2 regions of the Alcanivorax sp. P2S70 genome follow, and region 1 is predicted to be linked to the other one. Evidence: predicted binding sites of a transcription regulator. Region 1 holds the regulator's gene; the other holds the start of a gene.
What was found. The regulator PhoB, encoded in region 1, activates phosphate uptake and scavenging genes when phosphate is short. The targets are predictions, from matches to a motif close to TGTCATANNNNTGTCANA.

Region 1 (15,840 bases):
AAGCCATTACGTGTTTTCCCCGGCGCTCAGACGACCGCGGATCACCAGGGCGATGCCGCCAAGAATGGCCACTGATGCGATCACCAGCCTGACGGTGACGGATTCGTCCAGCCAGAGGGTGCCGGCGAGGGCTGCCAGAACCGGGACGCTAAGCTGGACGGTGGCGGCGGTACTGGTGGCAAGTGCAGGCAGGGCCAGATACCAGATGGCGTACCCCGCTCCGGAGGCCAGCGCCCCGGATAACAGGGCATAGAGCAGCCCCTCCCCGGTGGGCAGGTGTGGCGGCCAGGCGATAATCAACAGCGGAGCAAGCCAGGACAAGGAGCGCAGGAAGTTGCCGGTGGTTTCGGCTGTGGCATCGGCGGCGCCCTTGCCGCGCAGCGAATAGACACCCCAGCCGATGCCGGCCAGCAGCATGAGCAAGGCTGCAGTGACCGGCGGCGCCGTGGCGCCGGGCAGCAACAGGACCAATAGCCCGGCCAGTGCCAGGGCAAGCCCTACCCATTGCCAGCGATTGAGGCGTTCACCCCGATACCGCCCATAACCAATCATGGTGGCCTGAACGGCGCCAAACAGCAGCAATGCGCCAGTGCCTGTTGCGAGCTGCACATAGGCGAGGGAAAACCCTGCCGCATAGACAAACAACGCCAGCGCGGAGCGGTGATTGCCGTGGGCAAGCGGGCGCGGCCAGGTGCTCTGGCGAATGCCAAGAATCAGCACCAGGGTAAGTGCACCGGTAACCAGTCGCACCGCCGTAAAGCTGGCCGCATCGATGGCGCCATCGTGCAGGGCCAGCCGGCACAATACCGAGTTGGCCGCGAAGGCCAGCATGGCGATCGCGGTCAAGACCAGGGGGTGCCGAAGCGGCATCAAAACACGGTGCGAAGGGCGTTGATGGTCAGGCCAATCAGCGCCAGGGACGACAGGAAAAACAGCACGAAGCGCACTTCAATCTTGTTCACCAGCGCTTGCAGCAAGGAATGCACGACGCGAATGCCCACATAGGTCCAGGCCAGTGTCAGGTTGATACCGTCGCCCTGCCCCAGCATCGCCAACGACAGGGCAATGGCGTAGAACACGGTGGGCTGTTCCATGAGGTGATTATAGTTATCCGCTTTCCAGCGCACATTGGCAGGCAGGGTGTTCATTTGCTCCCCGCGCGGGGCCTGGGGATCGGGGGTCATGTTGGCGGCTTTCATGGCCGGCAACCGGGTCAGGTACATCCACAGCCACATGACCATGGACCAGGCAACCAGTGTCACGACGGGGGCAAGAATGGGACTGGTGGGTTCCATGTGAAATCTCCCTGAGCGTTTCGTTGTTATGAATTGCGATCATACCTCAGGGTGCAGGCGGGGTCAGAACGCGTGGTCCAGCCAGTAACCGAGAGCGATGCCAACAGCGAACATTCCCGTGAGCGAGAGATAGTGCCAACGGTTGGCAACCAGCAGCGGCTCAAGGTGAACAAGGTGGGGGGATTGTCGGGTGATGCACAGGGTGGCGTAGCGCCAGCCTAGTTGATATTCCGAATGCAAATAGCGAATCGCCGCCAGCTTGCCGTGGTGTTGCCAGATGGTTTCCACATCTTCCGGTAGTCGCATGCCTTCCCTCTCTGCACTGCCCAGGCCTCCTGGCCAGGGTACCCGCTAGTGGCGATCTGCCATCAGCGCGCTTCGTTCAGTATCACGCAGAGAGGGCGCGTCTGCCAGTTGCAGTGACAGAAGGTGCATTCAAAGCGGTTATTGGCTAGCGAAGCTAACGGTTAACAGTGTTGAGGTGCTGCTGGATGACCAGCGGCCACTGCAGGGCTTTCTCATCGAGCCAGTCTCTGGCGGGGGCCAGTGGCGAACTAAAGAGCAGGCCGCCAAGCATTAACAGGCTAACCACTGTTGTCCCCCAGAAGAGGCCGACAAAGGGCTGCTTGCGGGTCTTGTGACGAAACAATGGCCGTGCCACCAGTGCGCCGGGCCAGCCCCCGAACAGTGCCAGTAGATGCAGGGTGTTTTCCGGCGTGCGTTGGTGCTCCCGTCGTGCTGCGCGCTTGTCCAGACCATAGATGATCAGGGTGCACAGGCTGATCAATCCGGTGCTGACAAGCAGAAAGGGAGAAAAGTGGTATTCACGGGTGATGCTGTAAAGCCCGGCGAAATAGCCGATACCCAGCCCGAGGGCGATGGGCAAGGTGAGCCCGCGCACGGGGGTTATCCTCGCCAGGCCCAGAGGGCCGCCAGCAGCGCCACGGGCGCGGTTTCCGCCCGCAATACCCGCTCACCCAGGGCGAAGGGGGTAAAGCCGGCGGCCTGGGCGGCGTTCAGTTCGTCGTCCGAAAACCCGCCTTCCGGACCGGTGAGCAGTGCCAGGTTTTGGGTGGTGGACAGCACCCCGGGATCAAAGGGTTGTTCACCCGGGTGGGCGATCAGGCGAAGGTCCGGCAAGTCACCGTTCAGCCAGTGTTTCAGCTCCACGGTCCCCTCAATGAGCGGGGGAATATTCAGGCCGCATTGTTCGCAGGCGCTGACCGCCACCTGTTGCCAGTGAGCGATTTTCTTGTCGGCTCGCTCGCCTTTCAGGCGCACTTCACAGCGTTCCGTGTCCAGCACCACGATCGTGGCGGCGCCCAGTTCGGTGGCCTTCTGGATGGCATAATCCATCCGGTCGCCCTTGATCATGGGCAGGGCTACTGTCACGTTCAGGGGCGGGGTGCGGTTGTCGGCGGTGAAAACCTGCGGTTCCACCGTCACGCTTTTTTTGCTGATGGCGGTGATCTGCGCCGACCATTCGCCGCCTTGGCCGTTGAACAGGGTCACGGCATCACCGACCGCCATGCGCAGCACCTTGCCAATATGGTGACTGGCATTGGCGCCCAGCTCGGTGGCAACAGCGTGACTGAATGGCTGATCATCAAAAAAACGGCGGGCCATGAATTCTCCGTTAAACAGGTGCCAGGGCTGAAGGCAAAAGGCTACCATAGCGCCGGTCAAACAGGCTGCTATCAAGCGAGTAAAACATGGGCGAGATTGTCCGTTCTGCGTTCCGGCCCCCTCTGTGGCTGCGCAATGCGCACCTGCAAACCCTGTGGGGGCCGTTGGGCCGGTCGTTGCCGGAGGTGGCGCGTCACAGTGAGCGGTTGGATCTGGCCGATGGTGATTTTCTGCTGCTGGACTGGGCCGGTCCCCGACATGGCCCGGGGCACCTCACCGTGATACTGCTGCACGGGTTATCCGGTTGCAGTGACTCGCACTACATGCGCGGTATCCAGAAAACCCTGGCTGGCGCCGGTATTCGTTCGGTGGCAATCAACAGCCGCGGGGCCAAGGGCCCCAATGACACGGCCCTGTGCTATCACGCCGGGGAAACCGATGATGTGGACGCCGTGATTGAGCATGTGTTCCACCAGGATCCCACCGGGCATCGTATCGCTATTGGTGTGTCGCTGGGGGGCAGCCGGCTGCTCAACTGGTTGATCCATCGGGATTCCGGTCGCCTGGCAGGGGTGGCGACGGTATGCGCCCCGTTGCGCCTGGACCTGTGCGCCAACCGGCTGGACCGCGGCCTGTCACGACTGTATCGCGGCCATTTGCTCAAGGCCTTGCTGGGTTACCTGGACAACCAGAAGCGACATCTGGATCAGGTCAATCCGGCGGAAGCCAAGCGGCTGTATCGCCTGAACATGTCGGGCATCCGTTCGTTCTGGCGGTACGACGATCAGATTATTGCCCCGCTTTACGGCTTTCGCGGCGCCAGTCATTACTACGCCCAGTGCAGTGCGGGGCCGCGCCTGCAAGGGATACGCACCCCTACCCTGTTGATGCAGAATCGGGACGACCCTTTCATGACGCCAGAGACCCTGCCTCGCCGTGAGGAGCTGGGCCCCGCGGTGACGGCAGAAATCAGTGATCACGGTGGTCATGTAGGGTTTGTCGGCGCGGAGAATCCCTACTGGCTGGAGCAGCGCTTGTTGGCCTGGGTTCAGGGCTTCGGTTTTTCCAGCTGAAACACTTCATCGCGCAGGGCGTCGGGTTTGACCACCCCCGGTGCGACTCGCCACTGCCCCTGTCGATCTTCGAATACGAGGGTGGGCGTGCCGCCAAGGCCAAGCCCGATCATCAGGCCCGTATTGTTGTGGATCTGGCTGCGGATCGCTGCCGGTACGGGTAGCAGCGGTTCAATGCCGCCGGCTTCAAAACGGGATTCATGCAGGGCCAGGGCGGCGGCCGGGTTGTCGGCGGCGAGCACGGCCCCACCCTGGCTGAAGCTGCGCTTGGGGTTGATCATGCCGACAATGATGTGTCGCACCTGTAGCGTGTTGGCGGGATCGGTCACCAGTGGCTGCATGTTTTCCCACAACTGAGCGCAATAGGGGCAGGCCATGTCGGTAAACACATAGGCCACCCGCTGCGGCTTCGCGGGGCCTTCTGCGACCCAGCTGCTGTTCTCCAGTCGTGCAAGCAAGGAATCCATGCTGGCGCCTTCGCGACTTTCGCTGTTTGCCTGGCTGGCATGGGCGCCCAACGTGGCCAGCATCAACAGGCTGGCCAACCACGCACGCAATGGCATTACGGGAACCTCTTGAACATGTCCTGTACTGCGCGCTGAATATGCGCTTCACGGCGTGCACTGCTCATCTCGTCATAAAGCTGATCCCGGCTGGTGGCTTGCCAGAGGACATTGTTGCTCTGGGGGTCGATCAGCTGCACGACCAGTTTGTATTCCTCGGTGATTTCACCTTCGGTTGGAGTGCTGGCACCCAGGCCGACATTGTTGCGGGTGAAGCCAAAGCCGAACTGAAGGGTGGAGCCATCGAAGCGTTGCTGACGCTTGAAGAAGTGTTTTACTTCCACGTCCGGTTGGTTTTCATCGGGGTGTAGCCCCTTGTCAGCCAGTGCCAGCGCCAAAGCACTGCGGGCACGCTGGTCATCCAGTTCACGGGGTTTGTCCTCGTCCTGGCTGACGAAGCGGTAAGTCTGAAGATGGGCCAGATTGGTGTCACTCTGGCGGTCGATGACCACCGGGCTGACGCAGGCTGTCAGCAGCAGGCTGACCAGCAGGCCCAGGGTGGGGGCGATAAAGCGCATGGCTTTCTCCTTCAGGCGAAAGAATATTCAGTATAGTGGCGATGACGTCATAAAACGGTGACGCCTGGACAAGGTTTGGCCACGGCGGCATGAATCTGTTCCCCAAGATAGCGTGCGGCCTGGCCGGCATACTGACCCTCTGCGTAGATCAGGTGTAAGTCCACAAAGCGCTCGACCCCTTCTTTGAGCGGCAGAACCTTGAGCGCACCGGTTTCCAGACCATCGCCAATTTCGGCTTCCGGTATCCAGGCAAAGCCCAGTCCCCGGCGAATAGCGGCAATCCGGGTGGAGGTATGGGATACCGTCCAGCGCTGTTCGGCGCCCAGCCAGCCGGCATCAATGCGGCGGCTGCCGGAGTCGCGAATTACGATCTGGCGATGCTGGCGCAGGTCCTCGTGGGTGAGGCTGTCGACCTGATTGAGCGGATGGTCAGCTGACGCCACGGCCAGAAAGCGCACCCGCATCAGTGGTTCGCCCACAAAGCCGGGGGGGATGCGGGCGTTCACCACCACATCGGCTTCCTTGCGTAGCAGGGCCTCATCAGAACCGGACAGCACGGTTTCGCTGTATTCGACGCGTGTCAGAGGGCTCTGTTGGGCAAAGGCGTCCAATGCGGTCAGCATGCAGTGCTGCGGGAACAGGGCATCGGCGGCGACCCGCACCAGCGGTTCCCAGCCCTGGCTCAGCTGGATAGCCGTGCTCTCGATACGCTCCGCCTCTTCCACCAGCACTTTGGCCTGGCGATAGAGCATTTGTCCGGTTTCGGTGAGCTTGGCCTTGCGGCCTTCCAGGCTGAACGCGCGCACGCCCAGCTCGGTTTCGATCTTCTGCACGGCATAACTGATGGCCGACTGGCTCTTGTCCAGGGCCTCGGCGGCGTTGGCGTAGCCGCCCTCGTCGACCACGGCCAGCAAGGCTTGCCATTGATCCAGCGTGATTTTGGCTGACATATCAAAAATCCTGAGCTAAACGTGCGAATTTGTCCCGTTTTATATCGGATCAGCTGAAATCACAATAGTCCCATAACGATTCGACACCGGGTCGTACCCAAATTTCACAAGGAGTGGCAGACATGAACATTCTGGTTATTAAAAGCAGTGTATTCGGTGATAACGGCAATTCCTCTGCGTTGGTCAATACCAAGGTGGAGCAGCTCAAGGCAGCCAATCCGGGAGCGACCGTGGTGGTGCGTGACCTGTCTGCACAGCCGATTCCACACTTGGATGGAGAGCGTGTCGGTGCCTTTTTCACCCCGGCCGAAGAACGTACGGCCGAGCAGCAACAGGTGGACGATTTTTCCCTGACGCTGATTGAAGAATTGAAAGCCGCGGATCATGTCGTGCTTGGCTTGCCGATGTACAACTTTGGCATTCCCAGCCAGCTGAAAAGCTGGATTGATCATGTGGCCCGTGCCGGCATTACCTTCCGCTATACCGAGAATGGCCCTCAGGGTTTGCTGGATGACAAGCCGGTAACGGTGCTGGCGGCCCGGGGGGGGCTCTATGCAGGAACCGATAACGATACCGTGACGCCCTACATCAAATTGTTCTTCGGTTTTGTTGGCATCACGTCTGTAGAACTGGTGTATGCGGAAGGCCTGAACATGGGTGATGAGGCCAAAGAAAAAGCGATGCAGGAAGCGAAGTCCGTGATTGCAGGATAAGGCTCGAGGTTTCTACACCGAAAACGTCATGGGCAACGATCAGGAGGCATCATGGGACTGTTAGTGGATGGACAGTGGCAGGACAAATGGTACGACACCAAAAGCACCGGTGGCCGCTTCAAGCGCTCTGAGAGTCAGTTCCGTCACTGGGTGACGGCGGACGGCAGTGCGGGCCCCAGTGGGGACAAGGGTTTCCCGGCGGAAAGTGGGCGTTACCACCTGTATGTGTCCTATGCCTGTCCCTGGGCGCATCGCACCCTGATCGTGCGTGCACTGAAAGGGCTGCAGGACCACATCGGTGTCTCGGTGGTCCATCCCCACATGCTGGGAAACGGTTGGGAGCTGCGCGATGACTTTGCCGGCGCGACTGGCGATGCGTTGCACGGCTTCAGCAAACTGTATGAGCTTTACCTGAAAGCCGATGATCGCTACAGCGGTCGTGTCACAGTGCCCGTGTTGTGGGATACGCAACGCGAAACGATTGTCAGCAATGAGTCGGCAGACATTATTCGCATGCTCAACAGCAGCTTTGATGCATTGGGTGCCACGCCGGGGAATTACTATCCGGGTGCACTCCAGGCCGACATCGATGCCATTAACGAGCGCGTGTATCACGATGTGAATAATGGCGTGTACAAGAGTGGTTTTGCCACCAGTCAGGACGCCTATGACGAAGCTGTCACGACGCTGTTCGACAGGCTTGATGAGCTGGAACAAAGGTTGAGTGAGCAGCGCTATCTGGTGGGTAACACCCTCACAGAAGCCGACATTCGTTTGTGGACCACTCTGGTGAGATTCGATCCGGTATACGTCACCCACTTCAAGTGTGACCGAAAACGCATTAGCGATTACCCGAATTTGCAGGGTTTTTTGAAAGATATTTACCAGCTGCCCGGCGTGGCAGAAACCGTGAACCTGGCGCACATCCGCCATCACTACTTCTGCAGCCATCCGACGGTGAACCCTCACGGGATCATCTCCATCGGCCCGAAACTGGATTGGCAAACTGCCCATGACCGTGAGCGATTGGGGGAGAGAAAAATCAGCGACTAGCGGTGAGCGGTGAGGAAAGGATTTTGATGTTAACTCGAAGCTGATAGCTCGTAGCTCGCAGCTTATTTGCACAGGAGGTTCCCATGGAACGCACCCTTCTCAACACGATTCGCTCACTGGATACATCCGATGGCGCAGGGGTTCGCCTGAAACGGGCGCTGGGTTATAACCCCATGGTGCGTCTGGATCCGTTTCTGATGCTGGATGCCTTTTCTTCGGAGAATCCGGATGACTATATTGCCGGTTTCCCTCCGCACCCCCACCGTGGTTTTGAAACGGTAACGTACCTGGTGGAAGGACATATGCGTCACCGGGATCACCTGGGTAACGAAGGAGATCTGACGCAGGGGGGGGTGCAATGGATGACGGCAGGCCGGGGCATCATTCATGAAGAAATGCCCCAACAAAAAGACGGTCTGTTGCGTGGCTTTCAGCTGTGGATCAATCTGCCTGCTGCAGAAAAAATGACCGCGGCAGGCTACCGGGATGTGGCGGATACAGAGATGCCACGTCTGGACCTGGCCAGCGGCGGACAGATCAAGGCAATTGCCGGTGAAGTCACGGTGGCGGGTGAATTGCTGACCGCGCCGATGAAAGGCGGTAGCACCGATCCGTTGTATCTGGATGTGAAACTGCGTCCGGGAGAAGCGCTGACTGTACCGGTCACTCAGGGCTACAACAGCTTTGTCTATGTGTTTGAAGGCCTGATAACCGTGGCAGGGGAAACGGTACAGCAGGATCACCTGGCGACGCTCACTGACGGTGATCATCTCACGGTCGAGGCGGGCCGTGAGGGCGCAAGGCTGCTGCTGCTGGCAGGTCGCCCCCTGGGAGAGCCCATTGCCCAGTACGGCCCCTTTGTGATGAACACCCAGGAAGAAATCAATCAGGCCCTGAGTGATTATCGCAATGGCACCCTGACTGCTGAACCGTCACAACTCTAGCCATCAAAGGAAAGGCTTTCCCGTTGGCGAGGCTCGTGCCGAGCCACCGGGATTGTGCTATTGGATTACCGTTAAGGCACGGGATAAACGATGGGCATCCCATGCTGAATCTTCACGGAAATCGGGTTGACTCCTCAAGGTTTGTCAAAGAGCATCAACCCACTCACTTTCTCGCGTTCAAAGGAATGTCAGCCATGAAAGTTATCGCCATTGCAGGCAGTCTCAGACAGCAATCTTTCAATCAAGGCCTGGTGCGTGCTGCCGTTGATTGTGCCCCGAAAGGCATGGATATCGAGATCGCCGATATCTCTAGCATCCCCCTGTACAACGGCGATATCGATAATGACAAGGAACGCCCTGCCGAAGTGTTGGCGCTGGCAGAAAAACTGCAGAAGGCCGATGCCCTGCTGATTGCCACACCGGAATATAATTACTCCGTTCCCGGCGTGTTGAAGAATACGCTGGACTGGCTGTCCCGGGTGCCGGGCAAAGTCTTCGCGGGTAAACCCACCGCTATCATGGGCGCATCCATGGGCGGAATGGGCAGCAGCCGAAGCCAATACCATTTGCGGCAGATACTGGTGGGGTTGGATGCCTACCTGCTTAACAAGCCCGAAGTCTTTGTCTCCAGCGCACACGAAAAATGTGACGAGCAAGGCAACCTGGCCGACGACAAGACACAATCCCTGATCGCCGATCAGTTGGTGGCGTTGCAGGCATGGTCAGCCCATTTTTCGTGAACCGTCAGACTTTGGGGCCTCGACCCCGCAAGGCGTTGGCGACCAGGCTGATCACCAGCAGTATCAGGAAAAGGAAAAAGATAATTTTCGCGATAGAGGCGGCGCCAGAGGCAATGCCTCCAAAGCCGAGTACGCCAGCGATAATGGCAACAATAAAAAAAGTCAGAGCCCATCCAAGCATGAGAATGTCCTCGCTAATAGAATGAGTCTCAAGAATGACGTTGCTGCGTTTTAGCTTCCGTGCAGAGGTTAATGCTTTAACGATTTTTTATACTGTGCTCGCGTTTTCCGGCCGCCAGAATTAGAAACATTATCGTGGTGTTTGCAGAAAGCACGCGTCTTATTGACTGGGTGGCGTGCGTTACAATGGGTGGCTTGTTTCCAGCCAGGTCTCCAACGGTGGCGATTTCCAGTCTGCGAAGCGTCCCAGAAGGTCGTCCGCACTGGCGCTGACCTGCAGCAAGTTCCGGTGCTCTGGCTTGAGCAGACCCTTGTCGACGCTGTGACCAAGGAAGGCCGCCAGGTGGTCGTAGTAACCGTTGACGTTCAGCAGACCAATTGGCTTGTGATGAAAGCCTAGCTGTGCCCAAGTCAAAATCTCAAACAGCTCTTCCAGGGTGCCCATGCCACCGGGGAGTGCGATGAACGCATCGGCCTGATCCGCCATAGCTGCCTTGCGCTCGTGCATGGAGTCGACGATCTGCAACTCGGTCAGGTGGTGATTGCCAATCTCACGGCGCAGCAGTGCCTGGGGGATAATTCCTATTACCTCTCCCCCCCTGTCCATGACCGCGTTGGCCAGAGTTCCCATGATCCCCACGCTGGCGCCGCCATACACCAGCCCAAGATTTCGGCTTACCAATGCTGCGGCCAGGTTTTCAGCCGCGATGCCAAAAGCAGGATCGTTTCCGTCGCTGGAAGCACAGTAAACGCAGACTTTTTTCATCATCATCCCTAATGGTGTTTGGGTTTGTCGCAAATCGGTTGCAGGTGGAGCGTCTTACCCTGCAACTGCAGTGGGGCGATTAACCAGTCGCTCTGGTGGGAAGTGGCAGGTAAAGGTGCTGCCCTTGCCCAGCTCGCTCTTGATGTCCAGTTTGCCGTTATGACGAATCATCACGTGTTTGACAATGGCGAGCCCCAGACCCGTGCCACCCGTTTGGGTGACCCGGCTATTATCGGGGCGATAAAAGCGTTCTGTGAGCCGTGGAATATGGGCAGGGTCAATTCCCAGACCATTATCGGTAACGGCCAGATGCGCGCCCTTTTCGTCCTGCCACCACTGGATGCGAATCAGGCCACCGGAAGGGGTGTACTTCACTGCATTGGTAATCAGGTTTCCAAAGGCGCTTTCCAGTTCGGCGGGGTTGGCGACCAGACGCGCCTCGGTTGGGACATCCATTTCAATCTGATGATGTTTGTCCGCGCTCAGAGCTTGGGCGTTTTCGCGCATGCGGTTGAGCATGCCGTGTACAGCGACGGCTTGGCGATCGTTATCCGCATCGGTATTTTCCAGTCGCGAGAGCAACAACAGATCCGTGACCAGCGCTTCCATGCGGTCAGACTGGCTTTCCATTTGAGTCAGTGCACGCCGCAGACGAGGCTGTTCTTCAGGCACGGTATCCAGCAGCGTTTCAAGGTAGCCTTTGAGTACTGTTAAAGGGGTTTTCAACTCGTGGCTGACATTGGCTACAAAGTCTTTGCGCATTTGTTCGAGGTGATGAATCCGGGTGACATCACGGGCCATCAGCAGTTGCTCGCCAACGCCGAACTCCGTCACCCTGAATTGCAGGATGCGGTTGTCATTCACCGGAGAGGGAATTTCCAGGGGTTCGCGAAAATCGGCGCGATGAAGGTATTCGGTAAATCCGGGGTGGCGCACCAGGTTGGTGAGCGGTTGCCCCAGGTCCTGGCTGGGGTTGAAGCCCATATAGCGCTCTGCGGCGGCGTTCCAGTATTCCAGATAGCCGTGCTGGTCAATCAGGATGACCACCTCTTCCAGAGCGTTTACGGATTGCTGGGCGCGGTGGATGATGCTTTGCAGGTTTTCCTGCGCACGCCGTTCTTTCTGAAACAAGTGTTCCAGCCGGGTATAGAACTCGCCCCACAGACCGATGCTGTCTGGCGGTTCGGTATGATCATCACGGACCAGCCAGCTGTAGAGGGAGAACAGCTGCCGGGTACTCCAGAAAATGTAGCCCACCAGGCCTACCAGCAATGGCCAGATGTGACCGACTGCGAGAGCGGTCAAGGCGGCCAGGGCGATCAGGCCGGCGATTCGATTAACTTCTTTGGCCAGGCTGGCTTTCATGATCGTGTGTTGCCCTTGTGGGGTCAGACTGGAGTTATACCGAGGTCATGAACCCTAACACATTATTGGCTTCAGCTCGCCTTGGCGGCCTTGATCGAAAAGCGATAGCCCGTACCTCGCACCGTCTGGATAAAACGGTCAAAGCCGTAGGGTGCGAGAGCCTTGCGCAAACGGCGGATGTGGACGTCGATGGTGCGGTCTTCCACATACACATTGGCGCCCCACACCTGATCCAGCAACTGGGTGCGGGAGTAGGCTCGCTCCTGATGGCTCATGAAGAATTCCAGCAGGCGATATTCGGTTGGCCCCATATCCACCGGCTCGTCGTTAGCGCTGATACGGTGGCTGACCGGGTCCAGGCATAGCCCTTCCACTTCGATAGCTTTTTCGGCGGCAGCGCTGGAAGAGCGGCGCAGTACCGCCTTGATCCGGGAAATCAGTTCGCGGGTGGAAAACGGTTTGGTGATGTAGTCGTCAGCACCCACATCCAGGCCCTGGATCTTGTTATCTTCTTCGCTTTTGGCGGTAAGCATGATGATCGGCACTTCATTGGTGGTCTCATCACGCTTAAGGCGACGGGCCAGCTCAATGCCGGTCACGGAGGGCAGCATCCAGTCCAGCAGTACCAGGTCTGGCCGTTCGTCGACGATGATCTCGTGGCCGCGCTGGGCATTTTCAGCTTCCAGTACATCAAAGTCCGCCAGTTCCAAGGCGACAGCGACCATCTCACGGATAGCCGGCTCGTCATCAACAATCAAAATTCGGTTACGGGACATGGCTTCCTTCCTTCGCCTGTCAGTCTTTTGTTGGTGCCCTATTAGATTGCTCTTTTATGACATGCGTATGACAAGTTGAGCCGGATGCGGGGGAATTGCAAGCGGGAGAGGGAGTGATGAGTTGAAAGTTCAAAATTGAAACGCGGCCCAAGCCAGCAGGTTTTGCATAGCCGTGCCCGCGCTCGCAGGTAATGGCGCGGGTACAGAGAGCCGGAACGACAAAACCTGCCTCCCGCCTTTTCCACTTTGAGCGTTAAACTTTCAACTCAAAAGTACTGGAAATACAACCCCGCAAACACACACGCCCCGCTCCAGTGATTGTTCAGGAAGGCATGAAAACTGGGCCAGCGTTCGCGATAGCGGATCAGGCTGTGCTGGTAGAGGAAGGTCACGGCCATCCCTGCCAGGCCTGCATACCAGGGCCAGCTGAACCCAAGGCGGTGGCCGACCATGATCAGCCCCAGCAGGGTTAGCCCCTGAAGGACACCGATCATTAACCGATCGGCGTCGCCAAACAGGATAGCGGTGCTCTTTATGCCCAGTTTCAGGTCGTCTTCACGGTCACACATGGCGTACTGGGTGTCATAGGCGACCGTCCACACCACATTGGCCACGTACAGCAGCCAGGCGATTTCCGGGACCTCGCCGGTTTCTGCGGCAAAAGCCATGGGGATGGCCCAGCTGAAGGCGGCCCCCAGAAACAGCTGCGGCATAAAGGTGAAGCGCTTGGTGAAGGGGTACAGCACCGCCAGCCCAAGGCCGCCGAAGGACAGCCAGAAGGTCAATTCGTTGAGGAACAGCACCAGTACGAAGGCTAGCAGCCCCAGCCCGGCGAACAGCGCCAGCGCCTTTTTGCTGCTGATGGCGCCAGTGGCCAGCGGCCGGCCCTGGGTGCGCTCCACATCGCCGTCGAAATCCCGGTCGGCAAAATCGTTAATCACGCAGCCTGCCGCGCGCATGATCACCACCCCCAGAAAGAAGATCACGATGGTGGTCAGGCTCGGGGTGCCTGCCCCGGCAATCCACACCGCCCAAAGGGTCGGCCACAGCAGCAGCAGGGTGCCGATGGGCCGGTCCAGGCGCATCAGCTGAAGGTAGGGCCACAGGCCGGGATAGCGGTTTTCAACAAAGGCAAACATGGGACATCCGGTTGTCAGGCGTGGAGGTATTGTCCGGATGGGTGGGGTTGAGTTGCAAGTTGAAAGTTCAAAGTGGAAACGCGCGAGCGGGTTGTGGCGCCAGACGAGTATCGTTTGCGCCGCGCGACGCAGAGGAAACAGGCCCAGAGAGTCTAATGGCAGACGAGTACGGGGCTGTTCGGCAACGCGCTACCCCACCTTCTCCCACAACGCCGGCAGGAAATACTCCGCTACCAGTAGCGGTGCACCACGCTTGATGAAGCGGGATTGGCGGCCCCAGCACAGCGGCAGCTCCTGATCGGGTGAGCCCCGCCTTGCCCATACCTGGTCGCGCTGGCAGAGGGGACGTTTGTACAGCTCCAGTCCCAGTGAGCGGCTGCCCATGTGGCCGAGAGAGCGGTTTGCCCCGGTCAGGCTGCCAACCGGCAATACGCTGCGGGCGGCAACCACCGGGGTGTCATCCAGCATAAGAGTGACTTCGCGAATCAGTGCTACCTGACGGGCGGGGAGTGCCAGCAGTTGCCGTTCATCGGCTTTAGGGACGGCGTGGGCATGGAAACCCGGGACAACGCGGAAGGCACCGTAGCGGGACAGCCGGCGAGTGAGCGAGTCCGGGTCCGCCATCCAGTCGCGGATTATCGGGGGTAGCACCAGCTGTTCCAGCGGGCGCCAAAGGCTGTCAGGATGCAGGGCGGCAGGCAGCATGGGATCTTCCGGGCTTCAGGCCGGCGGACTATGGCCCATGGTTGTACAGAGAGCAAGGGCGGCCGCAAAACCCGGGGATTGCGGGGTGCGGATCGGCATAATAGACCGAATATGACAGTGGTCACTGTCATTGATTTTTCGGCGCCGCCCCGATAGGTTAACGACCCCCGAGATACACCCTGTATGTAGCAGAGTAAGCGAGTGCTTACTTCAATCCGATGAGGTTCACCATGAAGAAGTGGGAATGTGTAGTGTGCGGTTTCATTTATGACGAAGCCGAAGGTCTGCCGGACGAAGGTATTGCCCCGGGTACCGCCTGGGACGATGTGCCGGAAGACTGGGTTTGCCCGGACTGTGGTGTGGGCAAGGAAGACTTCGAGATGGTGGAAATCTGATTCCACCGAGGTCTGGCCCCGGCAGGGGCCGCCCGATCTCTTCTGGCATCAGCGCATTCTGAGCGCCCGCGCATCCCGCCCGTCCATTGAACAGTGAAAGGATCATTCATGAAGCCCATCGTCATCATCGGCACCGGCCTCGCCGGCTTCAATACCGTCAAGGAATTCCGCAAGCTGGATAAGGAAACGCCCATCGTCATGCTCACCGCAGACGACGGCCGTAACTATTCCAAGCCCATGCTGTCCGCCGGTTTTACCAAGGAAAAGACCGCCGATGACCTGTGCATGGCGACACCGGAAAAGGTGTCCGAGCAGTTCAATGTGGATGTGCGTACCGGTGTTCATGTGGCCGGAATCGATCCGCAAAAAAAGCGTGTACTGCTGCCGGATGACCACCTGGATTACAGCAAGCTGGTGCTGGCGCTGGGTGCCGATACCTGGACTCCGCCCCTGGAAGGTGACGCGGTTGGCGAGGTGTTCTCCGTCAACGATCTGATGGACTACGCCAAATTCCGTGCAGCCATTGAGGGCAAGAAGACAATCACCATTCTCGGTGGTGGTTTGATCGGCTGTGAATTTGCCAACGATCTGTCTAACGGTGGGTTCCAGGTACAGCTGGTTGAGCCCATGGGCCGCTGCCTGCCCTTGCTGCTGCCGGAAGCTGCTTCTGAAGCGGTTGGTCGCGGCCTGCAGGAACTGGGTGTGCAGTTCCACTTCGGCCCGCTGGCCAAGGCGGTGCACCACGGAGACAGCGGCAAGCTGGTGACCGAGCTGTCTGACGGCAGCAAGCTGGAATCGGATGTGGTGCTGTCTGCCATCGGCTTGCGCCCGCGCATCGACATGGCCAAGGAAGCCGGCCTGAGCACCAATCGTGGCATCCTCACCGACAAGGGCCTGCGCACCAGCGCCGAGGATATTTTTGCCCTGGGCGACTGTGCCGAAGTAGAAGGCCATGTGCTGCCCTACGTGTTGCCGCTGATGGCGTCTGCCCGGGCGCTGGCCAAAACGCTGGCCGGTGAGCCCACCGATGTCAGCTACG
Region 2 (15,840 bases), on a different contig from region 1:
AAACCATCGATACACTATACGTGAGCCGCTATCCGGCGGCCGACAAGCCCTTGCAGGCCCCGGGCCGGTTTTGCGTGATGACGGAGCGTGCAGAGTTGGACCGCTATTGTCTGGATCAGGCGAAAGCGCAGGGCGCCAACTTCATCGAGACCCGCGGGCTGGCCTCAATCAGGCAGGATCACGACGGTCTGACGGTGTCCACCCGTGAGGGAGACTGCTATCAGGCCCGCTGGCTGGTGGCCGCGGATGGTGCCAACAGTGTGGTGCGTCGGCTGTTGGGTGAGCGACACTTTCTCGGTGCCATGGCCATTGAAGGGCATGTCCGCCGTGACGATCTGGATGAATACCCGGGTATGACTCTGGATTTCGATGCCATTCGTGGGGGATACGGCTGGCTGTTCCCGAAAGGTGATCACGTCAATGTGGGGCTGTATGTCTGGCAGCACGGGATCGCCGCACCGGATCGTGCGGCGCTGGATAACTATTGCCTGCAACGGCTGGGAACCGCGCCTTACAAGGTCTCCGGTTACCCGCTGGGGACCTGGTTACCCCGGGTGCGCCTGATGCAGGGACGGGTATTGTTTGCTGGCGATGCGGCGGGCTGTACCGAGCCGCTGATGGGAGAGGGCATCTACGGGGCTGTGTTCAGCGGTCAAATGGCTGCAGAGGCGCTGTTGTCAGAGCAGCCGGGCCGGTATCCGCAATTGATGGAGGACTGGCGTGATGAGTTGAAGAAGGTGGAAAGCCTGTCACGGTTGTTTTACCGGCTCTCACCGGTCTCCATACCGCTTTTGCAGCACTGGATTGGTGAGACTCTGGTGGAGGGCTTTTCGAAGGGGCTCACCCTGGGCCAATGCAAACGCCGGTGGCGTGGAGCCGACCTGTAAGGAGCCTTCCTAACCCTGGTCCCGATAATGGACAGGCGTTACCCCAAACCAGCGCTTGAAGGCACGATTGAAAGCACTCTGCTCCGAGTAACCAAGGTCCAGAGCGATCTGGTTCACGGAGCGTTCGCTGTGTAGCAGCCAGTCACAAGCGAGACGCCGACGCTCGTCTTCCAACAGGGAGGAAAAGTCGGTGTTCTCTGCCCGAAGCTGGCGACGCAGTGTCCAGGGCTTGACGCCCAACTGGTCCGCGATGGGTTCCAGCTGGGGTACCCCTTGTTGCAACCGGTTCTGGATTTCCAGTCGGACCTGATCGAGCAGATTTTCCCTGGCGTGGTATTGGGTGACGGCCCGCTGCATGCGTGAGCGCGCGACCTTGTGGACATCCGGGTCGGCGTCCCGAAGTGGCAGGTCGAGCAGTTCGGGGCTTAACACGATGGCATTTTCCGGCTGCTCAAATGCTACCTCACACTGGAAAATGCGCTCGTACTCTTTTTCTGGTCCTTGCGCGGCGTGGTGAAAATGGACCTGCTCGGGATTGTAGCTCTGCCCGAGGATCCAGCGACCAAAAGTGATGGCTGCTGCGAAGTTGGCATCAATACGGGCGGGAAAAGTCGGGAGTGTGGCCATGTCACTGTCCCAAATCAGCCAGAGGTCCTTGCCGCGCCATTCAAAACGCAATTGGGCATATTCCGTGGTGACCTGCATGAAGGGAATCATCAGCTCGATGGCGTCGCCCAGGGTGGCACTGGACATACTGGCATAGCCCAGCTCACCCATGAACCGGGGGCGAATGCCTTCCCCCATGTGAAGCCCGAAAAGCGGATCTTCGCTGCCTGCAAGGGCCAGCCGCAACAGCTGATCTTCCACTGTCATGCTGATGCGTGAATGGGGATTTTCCAGATCGTCGTTACTGATACCCAGATCGACCAGCGCGCCACTGAGGTCGGTGCCGGCACGCAGGGCGGCGTCCAGCAGAAATTCCAGCCAGAAAGGGGCGACGGTGCGATGTTGAAGCAGGGAAGCAGCGCTGGCGGACGACATAGGCTCGCGAATGGTTGTTTTCGAGCCCTGTAGATAACGAGAGGTTGCCGTGCAAGTCAACTGCAGAGCCGATTAAACGGCGGGATATTGTGCAGAATCGGTGATATTGGCGCAGTGGCGCGGGAAAACTTTGTTATGGAAAGGGCATCAACCGGTGGGCCAGTAGAACGCTTAGGGCAAGTCGGCAAGCCTGGAGGGCGGGAGCGGCAAGCCGCTCCCGTACTGCCTGATGACGGTGCTGGCGTCTTACTTCGCTTCCTTTGCCAGCTTGTTCACCTTGCGGGTGAGGGTCGCCATCTTCTTGTTCAGGGCTTCCACTTCGTCACGGGTAGGCAGGCCGAGTGCCTGGGCGACACGGGTACGTACCTGATCCAGCTGGGTCGGTTCCGCTTTGGCGCTTTTCTTGGTGCCGGTTTTAGCCTGGGCTTTCTGACGTTTTTCACCGGTTTTCACCAGGGAGTCGAACAGCTCGGAGCTGCTGGCTTCGGCACGGCTGATGGCACCGCGCATGGCAACATTGATTTTCTCGAAGGCATCTTTGGCCTCGGCACTAACTTGTGCATAACGCTCGTTGATCTGGTTAATAACGGTATTGCTCATGGGGGGATCTCTCCTTAGATAAAGGTACTTGACTCCAGATTGGGTGCCCCCTGTTCAAGGGCGAGCGAAGTGTAAGACAGGTTTATGTCTGCCGGATTAATGTTGTCTAACAATAAAACATCTGATATCAGGCAGAAATGACCTACTCAGGAGTAGGTTTTTTGCTAGTCTGCTCCCTTGCCTGATCAACTGGGCCGAACCACGGCCCAACCGTGCTGTGAGAAGGAGCCATGAGATGCCAGCTATTACCCGACAGGGCCGCTATGAAGGCCTCGCTTCATCCGGGGTGATTGAATACCGTGGGATTCCCTTTGCCCAGGCGCCCGTCGGGGAGCGCCGTTTCAAGGCTCCTCAGCCGCTACCTGCAGGTGACAACACGGTGGTGGCCAACCGTTATCCCACTGCGTCCCTGCAAGTCGATAATCCCATGATGGGTGTCAAGGGATCCGGCGAGGATTGCTTGTATGTGAACATCTGGCAGCCTGACGGCGAGGGGCCGTTCCCGGTCATGGTGTGGTTCCATGGTGGGGGCTATCTGTCAGGCTCCATTTCCCAGCCGCTCTACAACGGTGCGGCGCTGGCCAAAAGTCAGGGCGTGGTGGTGGTGAATGCGGCCTACCGGCTCGGCGCCATGGGCTTTGGCGATTTTGCGGCGGTAGCGCCGGAGCTGGGGGCCGATTCCAATCTGGGATTGCGTGATCAGGTCGCTGCACTGGAATGGGTGCAGGAAAATATTGCGGCCTTTGGCGGAGACCCGGAACAGGTCACGGTGTTCGGCGAATCTGCCGGGGGCTTCAGTGTTTGTACGCTACTGGCGTGCCCGGCAGCGGCTTCCTTGTTTCACGGGGCTATCGTTCAGTCGGGTGCTGCGGATTTCGTGTTGTCTCGCGACGAAGCCCGCAAGGTCACGGATGCGTTTCTGGCTGCCTTGCCCGGGGGCGGTTCTGCCGCAGACAAACTCAGCGCAGCGCAGCCGGAGCAGTGGCTGAAAGCCCAGAATGCCTCCATCAAGATTCTGGTGGATCGGGGCTTACGCACGACAACCCCGCAGTTCGCCATGAATTTTCTGCCGGTGCTGGACGATGACCTGCTGCCAAGCCTGCCCATCGACGCTATCGCGGCGGGAGCGGCCCGAGACAAGCGGCTAATGGCAGGAGTGTGCCTTGAGGAGTATTTGTTCTTCCAGTACGCGGGCCTGTTAGCGGGGACAACCACCCTGGATGCCCTGCGCGAGATCGATAACAGTGAAATCCTGCGGCGTTTCGAGCGTGGCTTGCCCGGTAATGGGCAGCGAGCCTTCGAGTATTACCAGAATGCGGTGACTCCCGACCCGCGCCGCAGCAATCTCGACTGGCTGGCAGCGATGGAGTCCGATCGCTTGTTCCGTGTACCCACGGTTCGGCTTCTGGACGCTCAGTCCCGCCATAATGCCCAATGCTGGGCGTTCCAGTTCACCTGGCCCAGCGAGCCCTTTGGCATGCCGATGGGGGCCTGCCATGTCATGGATATCCCGTTTGTCTTCGGGGTCACGGATACCCCGGCGGGTCTTTATTTTACCGGCGGTGGTGACGAAGCCCGCGCCCTGTCGGACCAGGTCCAGGCGGCCTGGGGCCGGTTTGCTCGTGGCGATGCACCGGGTTGGTCGGCCTGGCAGGGGGAGCGCACTGCTATCCAGTTTGGCCCCGGTGAGTCGCGAGCCCGTCTCTTGGATGCAGAGGCAGAGGCTTTGTGGGCGGATATTATTCCGTCACCGGCTGACCACTGACGTTTTTCCGCTTCCAGGAAAAGGCGTAGAATACGCGCCCCGCGCCGGTGATCCGGGCGGGGCGCTGTTATTTTGCGACGTTGAGTACTGGTCTGAGAGCGGGAGATGTCCATGAGTGTAGCAACATTGATCGAGCGCAAGGTCTTCGATGCCGTGCCTGTGGCACATTTCGAGCTCGAGAATGAAAGCCACAAACACAGCGTGCCGCCTAACTCGGAAACCCACTTCAAACTGGTTCTGGTCAGCGAGTCTTTTACCGGCATGATGCCGGTGCGTCGTCACCAGTTGCTGTACAAGGTGCTTGCAGACGAGCTGGCTGGGCCGGTCCACGCTCTGGCCCTGCACACCTTCACGGTTGAGGAATGGACGGCAAGGGGGGGAGAGGTGACCCAGTCCCCTGATTGCCTGGGTGGCAGCAAGCATGATCCGGAGTTCAAGGCGTGAGTCAGCATAAAGAAGAAAGAGCAGACAGCATTGTCGTGGCGGCGCTCTACAAGTTTGTTCGTCTGGACGATCACCCGCAGCTGCGTGAGCCACTGCTGGCATTGATGCTGGAGCAAGATGTGCGTGGCACGCTGTTGCTGGCCCATGAAGGTATCAACGGCACCATTGCCGGTCCGCGTACCGGAATCAATACGGTGCTGGACTGGCTGCGCAAGGATCCCCGCCTGGAGGATCTGGAGCATAAGGAATCGTTTCATGACGAGCATCCTTTCCTGCGCACCAAGGTGAAACTCAAGAAAGAAATTGTCACCATGGGCGTGGAAGGGATTGACCCTAACCGGGTGGTCGGGACCTACCTGAGCCCTGAAGAGTGGAATGAGGTCATCAGCGATCCGGACACCCTCCTGATCGACACGCGCAATGATTACGAGGTTGAGGTCGGCACCTTCAAAGGGGCAATCAACCCGGAAACCAAAACGTTCCGGGAATTTCCGGATTACGTGAAAAACACCCTGGACCCGCAAAAGCACAAGAAAGTGGCCATGTTCTGCACCGGGGGGATTCGCTGTGAAAAATCCACTGCTTACCTGAAAGAGCAGGGCTTTGAAGAGGTCTATCATCTGAAGGGCGGCATCCTGAAGTATTTGGAGGAGATGCCCCGGGAAGACTCTCTCTGGGAGGGTGACTGTTTCGTGTTTGATGAGCGGGTAACGGTGGACCATGATCTGAACCCGGGAGATTTCGACCAGTGTCACGCCTGCCGCCGGCCCATCAGTGATGCGGACAAGCTGTCCGATCAGTTTCAGTTGGGTGTGTCATGCCCGAAGTGTTTTGACGAATCCACCGCGGAGCAAAAGCGCCGCTTTGCTGAACGCCAGAAACAGATCGAACTTGCCCACCGTCGCGGCCAACAGCACCGGGGCATGAACCCGCGAGACGCGGACACTCCCGGTGGCTCCGGGAACCGCAGCGAGGGACACGACTGATCGCCCGTCAGCGACATGGTACTGGGGGAAATATTCAGGCTAGACTGTTTCCGTTGTGAACTTTCGGTTCCGTTTTATGCGTTACCTTTTGCTGCTCTCCCTGTTTTTACTCCCGCTGATGGCGAACGCGGATAGCGTTCGCGTGGCGGTCGCGGCCAATTTCGCGTCTCCCTTGCGCACATTGGTCGCGCTGTACCAGCGCAGCTATCCCCAGGCAGATATCCAGTTGACGGTGGCGTCCACCGGTAAACTTGCTGCCCAGATTCGTCAGGGGGCGCCCTACGATATCTTTCTTGCCGCCGACGATCGTCGCCCCCTGGAGCTTGCCCGCGAAGGCTGGTTGAAGCCTGAAACGGTACGCACCTATGCCCAGGGTGTGCTGGTAGTGTGGACACCGCGCCCCGGCGTACCGATTACACCGCAATCCCTGCGCCAGGGAAGCCTGCACCCGGTTGCACTGGCCAATGCCAGAACGGCGCCCTACGGTCAGGCGGCGCAAGCGGTGTTGTCAGCCTTGCAGGTGCCGAAATCGGTGACGTTGGTACGCGCTGAGAATGTCGGGCAAAGCTATCACTTCGCCCATAGCGGAGCGGCGGCTGCGGCATTTGTGGCACTCAGTCAGGTTCTGGGGCAGGGCGGCAGCCAATGGCGGGTTCCGACGTCACTGTATCCCCCGATTCTGCAACAGGGCGGGCTGTTGAACGATACGCCTGGCGCGTCGCAGTTCTATGACTTTCTGTTTTCTGCGGCTGCGCAGCAGCAGATTGAGGCCTCTGGCTACCGGGTGATCCATGCTCAGTGATGGTGACTGGTTGGCACTCTGGGTCGGTATCAAGCTGGCCCTGGTAACCACCGCGATCCTCCTGTTGCTGTGTACGCCGCTGGCCTGGTGGCTGGCTCGCCGGCGTGTGCCCGGTGCGGCATTACTGGAGGCCATTTTTGCCTTGCCTCTGGTGTTGCCGCCGTCGGTATTAGGCTTTTACTTGCTGATTGCGCTTGGGCCGCAAGGGCCAGGGGGATGGCTGGCACAGCTGGCCGGCATGCGCTCGCTTGCGTTCAGTTTCCCCGGTCTGGTGATCGGTTCTGTGGTGTATTCGCTTCCCTTTGTGTTGCAACCCCTGAAGAACGCCTTTGTGGCACTGGATCAGCGGCAGCTGGACATGGCGGCGGTCGCCGGGGCGCGGCCACTGGATCGTTTCGTCAGTCTGGTATTGCCTCAAGCCAGACCCGGTTATGCCAGTGCTGCCATGCTGGGCTTTGCGCATACCCTGGGGGAATTCGGGGTGGTGCTGATGATTGGCGGCAGTCTCGCGGGGCAAACCCGGGTGGCGTCCGTCGCGCTTTATGAGCACGTTGAGGCGGGGGATTATGCCAGCGCCCATCGGTTGGCGGCGGTATTGATGGTGATCTCGGTGGTGTTGCTGTGGGCGTTGTTTCGCTGGCAACGCCGGGCCGGCGCCCAGGCCCGAGGCAGAGGGGACTGGCTGTGACACTGGAATTCGACATTCACGGCCGGGTTGGCGACTTTCGGTTACGTGCCAGCGGCGTGTTGCCCGACAGGGGGGTCACCGTCCTGTTTGGTCCTTCTGGTACGGGCAAAAGTTCGTTGTTGCAGATGTTGGCTGGACTGCTGCCCTGCGAGGGGCATGTACGTTTTGATGGCCATTCCTGGCAGAGCCGTCATGCGGCCTTGCCCGTCTGGCAGCGCCCGCTGGGGATGCTGCAACAGCAGCCCGCGCTGTTTTCGCATCTGACCGTGGCAGGCAATCTGGAGTATGTGCGCAAGCGGCGTGGCGGCGGGGTCGATGTACCGGCGATTGTCCGGGAAGTGCGCATTGAGGGTTTGCTCCATCGCCGCGTTCAGGGGCTTTCTGGCGGTGAGGCCCAGCGGGTTGCATTGGCCCGTGCGCTGGTTGGGGATCCCGACTTGCTGTTGCTGGACGAACCCCTGTCAGCGGTGGATTTGCCCCATCGGGAGTCCCTGCTGCAACGAATCGCGATGATTGCCCGCCGCATCCCCGTTCTCTATGTCACCCACAGCCTCGATGAGCTGTTATATCTGGCGGACCAGGTCTGGCTGATGGACAACGGTCTGCTGCAAGATCAGGGGCCCGTGCACAAGGCACTGGCGAGCCTGGATGGCCCTCTGGCCACACGAAGTGACGCCTGTGCACTGCTCAATGGGGTGATGGGTGGATTTGATGAGGAGGATCATTTGCAGGCGGTGAAAACCGGCCAGCATGTGTTCTGGTTGCCTGCCGCCCAGTCTCGTGCAACGGGAGAACCGGTTCGCCTGCGCATCGCAGCACGGGACGTGAGCCTGACCCGCTCTGTGCCGGAGGGTTCCAGTATTCTGAATATCTTGCCGGTCACCGTTGTCGCGGTGACCCCCTGCGGGCCGGGTCAGCATGTGGTGCGTTTGCAACTGGATGAACACATTGTACTGGCGAGAATTTCATCGCGTTCATTACGGGAGCTGGCGATCCAGCCCGGCCAGCGCCTGTATGCCCAAATCAAGGCAGTGGCACTGGCGTAAGCGGTGACGCTAGTGGATCACTCAGCAGCATGAGGGTGCTGGCACCCCGCCTGATGCCGCCAGTCCTCGGCCAGCCCAAAGCGCAACTCGCCAGTGGTAATGGTGCTGGTGCCGGAAAAGAAGAACATGATCACCGTGATCAGTTGCAGGCTCAGTATGACTCCCGGCGTCCACAGCCCGGCAAACCCGGCTGCCAGACTGGGGGCAAGATCCGCATGGGCTGGCAGCACTATGCTGATGATCACGCCATAGAGTGCGGCCAGCATGGCCATACATTGGTAGGCCGAAAACAGTTTGCTGCCACCGCGATAATCGGCCCGCAAGGTCTCGGAGTACACCCGCCACAATTGGCTGCCGACCAGCGACAGGGCAAACGCCAGTGCAAACAGCCCATGGAAGAACAGTGACATGCAAATCAGGGCGAGGCTGGTGTAGACCACGCAGGTGACCGCCTGAATCGGGATAACGGGCACCGCTTCCATCTCACCTGCGAAGGCAATTTTCTTGGTCTTGCCGATAAACACATGGTTGAGGGTGGCAAACATCCGTTGTGCCCAGCGGGGAGCTTTGCCGAGTGCCTGACCATAGCAGCAGCCAAAGCTGATACAGGCAAGACGGCCGATACCTTCCCCGACCACATAGGCAATGGACATGGCTGCCAGCATGGGCAGGGCAGGTAATGGGGTTTCCCACCAGCGTTGGCTAAGGGTGTCAGCCAGCCACAGGAACAACGGAGCAATCAATATACCTACAAAGCTGGCTCCGCCCACGGTGAAGCCGTGGCGGTTCTTTTCAACGATGGTGGCAATGATCTTGGCCGCGGGCAGACAGATCACCAATACACCGGCAGTCAGGGCCAGCGCGGTCAGTAGCGACACCCCAGCGGCGGAGGTGAGCAGGATAAAACAGGCGACGCCACACCCTCCCGCCAGTCCGGTGAAGAGTCCATAGAAGGTCAGGTTTAACCCCTGCCAGGCACCGTCATGGCGTTTCTTGAGGGGAAGAGAGGCCACAAATTGCCAGCGCTCCTCCGGCAAGTGCCGAAACAGGAAACGAAAAGCCAGGGCAAGAAACAGGGCAACACCGAGCAGGAATCCGTCTGCAGCTGTCATCGTCAGTCTCCATCACGATTTCTGCACAGCGTGAGGGCCTGGCGGTGCAGGGCCGTGACAATGAGGTGACGTTTGGATGAAACCCCAGACACAAGGGACAAGGGGCTATCGAGGGACCCCTTAGTCGCGGTTGCGAAGAAAGCTTTCTGCAGCCTGCACGATCAGTTCGGTCACTGAGCGATCTTCCATCAGGGCCTGCATCTTGAGGCGCTTGTGCAAGTCGGCAGGGATATCAGCAGTAAGGCGACGGTAACCTTCGCGTACTGCACCCTGTCGGGAACGGGCTGAGGGCTTACGGTTTTGGGCGGAAGCGCTAGAGGGAGTGGCAGCACGGCGTTTACGCGGGCGTTGCTGTTCTTCAATACTGACGAAATCAATCTGTTCCATGGGCTGTGCCGGCACCGGTAAAAACAGCGCGAAGGGTACTGGAAAGCCCCTGAAATAGACAGGATTGACAGCAGATTTTATAGTGCAAAATCATGATTAAAAAAACGGAGTTGGCACTCAGCGACTGAATAAGCAGGGACGGCGCCAATTTCACCATTTGGGTTGGGGAGAACATGGAAAAAGTTGACGTGCTGGTCATCGGCAGTGGTTTCGGTGGCGCAGTAATGGCTTGCCGTATGGCAGAGAAGGGAAGCAAGGTTCTGGTACTGGAAAGAGGCCGTCGCTGGCTGGCGTCGGAATATCCGTCGGTTACTCAGCGCGATTGGTTCTGGGACGAAGACGAACCGGAAAAACAGAATGGCTGGATCGACTTCCGTTATTTTGGTGACATGAGTGTAGCCATGGGCGCCGGTGTGGGAGGTGGCTCACTGATCTATGCCAACGTCAGTATCGAGGCAAAGCCGCAAGCATTCGATCACGGCTGGCCGGAAGCCATTGACTACGCGACCCTGAAGCCGCACTACGACACTACCGGGGTGATGCTCAACGTACAGACCCTGCCTGAAAACCAGTGGACGCCGCGCACGCATTTGATGAAAGAGGCCGCTGAGGCAACCGGGGCCGGTGAACGGTTTATGGTTGTGCCCCAGGCGATCACCTTTAATCCAGACTGGTCCAGTGATCTTGATGATGCCTATGATGCGCGGCACAGCAAGCAGTGGACCAATGATCAGGGCAAACAGCAGGGGACCTGCACCCATTGCGGTAACTGCGATCTGGGCTGCCCGGTGCAGGCCAAGAACACCCTGGATCTGAATTATCTGGCAGCGGCTGAGAGTGCCGGAGCCGAGATTCGCCCGCTTCATCATGTGCGGACGATTCGCCCGTTGACTGGCGGCAGTTATGAAGTCCGCGCGCGAGATCTGGATGGGCAGTGCTGGCGTGTGTTCCGGGCAGAAAAAGTCATCGTGGCAGCCGGGTCTGTGGGATCGACGGAATTGCTGTTGCGCAACCGGGATCAGTACAAGACCCTGCCAAAACTCAGCCGGGCATTGGGGCATCAATGGTCTTGCAATGGTGACTTCGCCACCGCAGCAACCTACAAGGGCCGGTCGATTTCTCCGACCCGGGGACCGACAATCTCTTCAGCCATTGATTATCTCGATGGCAGTGACGGTGGGGCCCGGTATTTTGTCGAAGACGGCGGCATCCCTGATGTGATGGGCAGCATGCTGGACCGACTGGGCAAGGACCCGCGTTTCCGTGGAACCCGGCTTGGTAAGGCCATGCTGAAATACGGGCAAAGCAGTGACCCGTTTTCGGAAATGATGCCCTGGTTCGGGCAAGCTATGGATGATCCGGGCGGCCGCTTTTATCTTGGCCGTCGCTGGTACTGGCCCTGGAAACGAAACCATTTGAAACTCAACTGGGATTACCGCAAGGCAGAAAAGGCCGTCAATGGTTTGTCCGAGCGTCATCTCGCGCTGACTGCTGCCACAGGTGGGGATCCGTCAACCCCCCCCAATTGGACCCTGTTCAAGGATCTGATCACTCCGCACCCGCTGGGCGGCTGCAATATGGCCGATAGTGTTGATGCCGGGGTGGTGAATCATCGCGGGGAGGTGTTCAATTATCCCAATCTGTTTGTGATCGACGGCGCCATGGTACCGCGGGCTCTGGGGTTGAACCCGTCTCGAACCATTGCGGCACTGGCGGAATACGCTGCCAGTGAGATGCACTAGGGAGCCTCAGAATCACTCCTCGCGAACTCAGTCTTTCAGGCGGGTTCAAGGTAAAGAGGGGCGCGGTTTTGAAGGTGTATGTCCATCCGTCGGCTATTCACCTTCGAAGGAAGCGTAATAACGAGTGCGGACCAGCCTGAAAGACCGGCGTGACCTGGAGTTATTCAGAGGCTCCCTAATTTAGAAGAAGGATTTGGTTATGAGCGATGCCCGTTTCAACGTGGTGTTTTCCGGCCAACTGGTTCGTGGTGCGGACCCGGCCACAGTGAAAGCCAATCTTGGCCGGGTATTCAAGATGGATGCCGCCCGGGTTGAAAAGCTGTTTTCAGGCCAGTCCGTGGTGTTGAAGAAAGAGGCGGATCAGGCCACCGCCATGAAATTTCGGGCGGTGCTGAAGCAGGCCGGGGCGGAGTGCGAACTTAAGCCTTCAGCCCCTCCGGCGGCGCCGACATCACCGACACCGGTCAAGCAGGCAGGGACCGGCCCGGCGGAGGCAAAGGTATCCGGTGGTACCGCTTCTGATGCCGACCAAGAGAGTGGCGACCTGGAAACCGTAGGCACAATCCGCACTGGCGGGACAGGGTTCTCTGGATCTTTTACGGTGGCAGATGTGGGAGCTGACATGGACAACAGTGAGCATCAGCCGCCACCGGATGCACCGGATGTGAGTCACTTGAGTATGGCGGCTGCTGGTGAAGACCTTGGCCAGAAAAAAGAGCAGAAAACAGAAGTTAATCCGGATATCAGCCATCTTTCCCTGAAAGACGACTAGTCCGCGAGCCCCTGTCGCTGAGTGGGTATGCCGCATGGCCCTCGTTCAAGGATTGTTTGCGACTGATTGAAACCCTTCGTGGCTATCGGATGTGGCTCCGAGCTGTTCCAGCAACTCGCGGCGACTTTGTAGTGCGGAATAGACCGGGCTGCTTTGCGGCACACTGATCATCAACTGCGCGAGGAGTTGTCGGGCGCCAGCGATATCTCGCTGGCGGATCAACTGGCTCAGCCGGGCAAAGGCATTACTATCGGTTTCCAGTGCGTCCAGTTGCTCTAGCTGGTCCGGATTCAGGGTGCGCTCGCGTGCCAGTTTGATCGCTCGACGGGCGCCACTGCTATCTCCCAGCTCCAGTAACTCCTTGATGGCGGCATAGTTTTCCTGAAGGTCTACCGGTGAGTTGTGCGGGGGGGCTGGTGTGGAGGGGACCGGGGTATTGGTTTCTTCCGGCTGCATTGCCGGCTGGGCTTCGATGAAGCCAGAGGAGATGTCTGCCTCAACCAATGTCAGAGTCCATTGACCAAGCGTACAGCCTGATGCCGTGGTGACATCAACTTGCCATTGTCCCCCGGGTTCCAGAGCAAGGTTGGCAAAACTTTTGGAAGACCAGGTGCGCCAGAAATCAGAACCTACCTCCAGACTTACATCAGCCACCCTCGTGTTGTTATAGCTCCAGCGATGATGCAACTCAGTTCCTTCCCCGTTGGTTACAGCGGTATAAAAAAACAGTTCGCTGAGGTTAACAGGAGCCTCAGTGAGTTCGCTGAGGGGCACGCGGTTTTGGACTGCTGACGTGAAAGCTGCCACGGTCAGGGTTGGGCATAGGATATCGCTCTCGGCTGGTGCTTCGGCCATCCCGGGTGTTGGTAACAGGCCTATGGCCAGTGCTGTCAGATAAGGTGCCCTCAGATAACCCACCGCATTTCCCCTGGTTGACACTGGCGCCCTTGGGGGCACCAGTGCATATCAGTTCATGTTTGTGTAAGGGTAGAGGCTTGGTGATAACAGGGCGTGGAACCAGGTCACGCAGGTAAGGCTTTGGAGAGGAAAAAGGCGCCGTTAATCGGAATCGTCACTATCGGGGCCATGGAAGACCAGGAACAATTCTTCCAGCAGGTCAGGGATGCTCAGAGCCATTTGCCGGACCAATTGTGTGTTATTCCAGATGTCATCGAGCGCTTCATCTTCATCCAGACCAGAAATCAAGACAAAGGGCAGCAGCATTTCAGCCATGGTGGATTCGTCGTCCTGATACCAGGTGTCTTCGTCGGCGAAAACGCCTGTCATGAAGCCAGCGCACCAGCTAGCCAGGTCCTGACCATCTTCTTCCTGGTAAGGATCGAGCAGGCATGGAAGGTTGATTGGTTCGCCACTGGTAAGCTGTGATTCGAGTCGCTGGCACAAATCGTTAAGCGCGGCTTTGACATTCTCTGGGACGTCCAATTCCAGCAGCTCACTGTAATTGATGTCGTCGATGGCAGGCCCAACGGCAAGAGCGCACAGCAGGCCATGCAGTTCTGTCCAGGTAGGGGCGTCTTCGCCAAGACTCTGGAAATGTTTGCGAACGGTGTTTTTGAGGCTGGGATTGGTTATGTCTGACATGGGCCCTCCAAGGTCAGCAAGGATAGCGGTACTGGCGCGAGCAGGAAACCGCAAATCGGCAGCTTATTCCCCGGTCAGATGAATTCGGTTACGACCAGCGGCTTTGGCTTCATAAAGCGCTGTATCGGCACGATGGGTGAATGACTCGGCGGATTCCCCTTTTTGGTAGGCCGCAAGTCCTGCAGAAAAGGAGGTTTGCATGGCACCAGAAAAACCGAAATCCTGGGAGGCAAAGGCGTCACGAAGGCGCTCCATCGCAGCCATGCAGGCTTGCTTGGACGCATGAGGGAACAGCACAACAAATTCCTCTCCCCCGTAGCGGGCCAACAAGTCCGAGCGTCGCAGTCCCTGGCTGGCCAAATTGCTGAAGCGGCACAGCACTTCGTCCCCGGCTGCATGGCCGTATTGATCGTTAACCTGCTTGAAGTGATCCAGGTCGATAATGGCAAGGTGCAAGGCGCTGCCATTGCGTTCGGCAAGGGACATCTCTTCGTCTAGCCTTTCAAGGAAATGTCGTCGGTTGTACAGACCGGTGAGTTCGTCACGTATGGCGATTGCTGAAAGCCGCTCGTGGGCTTCTCGAAGGCTTTCTCGTTGGTCCCGAACCCGGGTCTGGAGGTTATGAATATAACCTCCAACATAGATAAACCAGCACAAACCCAGTGCCAGAATTATCCAGTGACCGATCAGGTAGGAAAACACCACAGAATGCGGAGAAGTGGATAATTCGAAGACTTGGAGCCCGGTGAAGCAGGTGAGGGTGAAAAGGGCCATCAGCATCAGGCCGCGGCGATCCAGCGCGAAGACGCCGAAGGTCATGACCATGAAATAGATACTGAGCATGGCGCCACGCAGTTCACGCGAGAAATACAGGATGGCGGTGGTGGCCAGGATGCCGGTGGCCATCTGCAGAAAGGTCAGGCTGGGGTCCTTCAGCCGTTCACTGCAGCCGCTGCGGATCATGAGGTAGAAAAGAACGTTGATCCCGTAGAGCCAGCCAAAGATCAACGCATGCGGGGTGCCTGGCTCAAAAGCACTCAGCTGAACACCAAGAAAAGTGCCCACCCAAAGTAGCAGGTAGGAGTAGAGCGCCATAAACTGGCGGCGCAGCCGGATGGCCCGCTCCGGCGGATTACTGGGGATCAGGATAAACACGAAGCCACAAAATCCTTGTGAAGAGTGTTGTTTTATTTTTCGACAACTTTACCGTTTTTATCGTCCGAGGTCACAGTCCTTGTCATTGTTCACTGTAGACAATCGCTGGCAGACTGTGGATATCAAACAAACGTTTGATTGCTGACGATAATCACTATGAGGTTCGGTATGGATTCAGCTCCGTTCGATCTAACACTCACTGAAGAGCAACGTATTACCCGCGAGAACATGCTCCGCTTTGCGCGTGACACGCTGTCACCCGCGGCCAGGGCTGCCGATGATGCCGCCAGTCCTGACGCTGCCCTGGTGGCAGGCATTCAGGAATTCGGTCTGGCGTTGATGCCCATTCCCGAAGCGCTGGGCGGGGTCGGTATGCCGCGTTCCCCGCTTTCCAATGCGTTGGCGTGTGAGGACCTTGGGCAGGGCGACATGTCCCATACCCTTGCTGCCCTGCAGACCATGGGGGTGGTGAATGTGCTGGTCGAAGGGGGTAGCGAGGAACAGCAGGAGCGCCTGTTGCCCGGGCTGGCCAGCGGTGAAGCGGGCCAGGCCGCCGTTGCACTGACCGAGCCCCGGGCAACCTTCGAGCCTACGGAGTTGGCCACCCAGGCAGTGAGTGAAGGTAGTGAGTATCGCCTAAATGGCACCAAGAGCCTGATCCCCATGGGGGAGGCGTGCGGATTGTTTGTGGTTGTGGCTGCCACAGAGTCGGGCCCGGCCGGTTTTCTGGTGTCCAGTGATCTTCCCGGGGTCAGCATCAAGGCCGAGCCGGCCATGGGACTTCGCAGTGCCGCACTGGCCACTCTGGAGC

Region 2: the regulator PhoB is predicted to act here: its motif matches at 9,425-9,442, upstream of Q672_RS20780 (prolipoprotein diacylglyceryl transferase family protein).

The regions. Positions count from the first base shown of each region.
Region 1 covers NZ_AXBZ01000034.1:394,391-410,230, forward strand. Annotated here, with positions in the region: gene Q672_RS29015 (TfoX/Sxy family protein) at 1-7, opposite strand, end outside; gene Q672_RS29020 (DMT family transporter) at 7-870, opposite strand; gene Q672_RS29025 (MAPEG family protein) at 870-1,295, opposite strand; gene Q672_RS29030 (hypothetical protein) at 1,359-1,601, opposite strand; gene Q672_RS0117285 (DUF1294 domain-containing protein) at 1,756-2,196, opposite strand; gene Q672_RS29035 (16S rRNA (uracil(1498)-N(3))-methyltransferase) at 2,202-2,921, opposite strand; gene Q672_RS29040 (YheT family hydrolase) at 3,008-3,994, shown strand; gene dsbG (thiol:disulfide interchange protein DsbG) at 3,970-4,557, opposite strand; gene Q672_RS29050 (DUF4136 domain-containing protein) at 4,557-5,075, opposite strand; gene Q672_RS29055 (LysR family transcriptional regulator) at 5,123-6,025, opposite strand; gene Q672_RS29060 (FMN-dependent NADH-azoreductase) at 6,148-6,738, shown strand; gene Q672_RS29065 (glutathione S-transferase family protein) at 6,790-7,791, shown strand; gene Q672_RS29070 (pirin family protein) at 7,875-8,735, shown strand; gene Q672_RS29075 (NADPH-dependent FMN reductase) at 8,930-9,475, shown strand; gene Q672_RS33995 (DUF1328 domain-containing protein) at 9,480-9,656, opposite strand; gene Q672_RS29085 (TIGR00730 family Rossman fold protein) at 9,837-10,421, opposite strand; gene phoR (phosphate regulon sensor histidine kinase PhoR) at 10,476-11,786, opposite strand; gene phoB (phosphate regulon transcriptional regulator PhoB) at 11,858-12,562, opposite strand; gene ubiA (4-hydroxybenzoate octaprenyltransferase) at 12,829-13,701, opposite strand; gene Q672_RS29105 (chorismate--pyruvate lyase family protein) at 13,891-14,406, opposite strand; gene rd (rubredoxin) at 14,637-14,801, shown strand; gene Q672_RS29115 (NAD(P)/FAD-dependent oxidoreductase) at 14,910-15,840, shown strand, end outside.
Region 2 covers NZ_AXBZ01000007.1:196,972-212,811, forward strand. Annotated here, with positions in the region: gene Q672_RS20735 (NAD(P)/FAD-dependent oxidoreductase) at 1-887, shown strand, start outside; gene Q672_RS20740 (AraC family transcriptional regulator) at 897-1,928, opposite strand; gene Q672_RS20745 (hypothetical protein) at 2,175-2,528, opposite strand; gene Q672_RS20750 (carboxylesterase/lipase family protein) at 2,764-4,293, shown strand; gene Q672_RS20755 (BolA family protein) at 4,405-4,737, shown strand; gene trhO (oxygen-dependent tRNA uridine(34) hydroxylase TrhO) at 4,734-5,723, shown strand; gene modA (molybdate ABC transporter substrate-binding protein) at 5,800-6,525, shown strand; gene modB (molybdate ABC transporter permease subunit) at 6,515-7,213, shown strand; gene modC (molybdenum ABC transporter ATP-binding protein) at 7,210-8,259, shown strand; gene Q672_RS20780 (prolipoprotein diacylglyceryl transferase family protein) at 8,277-9,371, opposite strand; gene Q672_RS20785 (hypothetical protein) at 9,492-9,758, opposite strand; gene Q672_RS20790 (GMC oxidoreductase) at 9,932-11,500, shown strand; gene Q672_RS20795 (hypothetical protein) at 11,700-12,272, shown strand; gene Q672_RS20800 (DUF2914 domain-containing protein) at 12,318-12,959, opposite strand; gene Q672_RS20805 (YecA/YgfB family protein) at 13,332-13,874, opposite strand; gene Q672_RS20810 (GGDEF domain-containing protein) at 13,938-15,029, opposite strand; gene Q672_RS20815 (acyl-CoA dehydrogenase family protein) at 15,198-15,840, shown strand, end outside.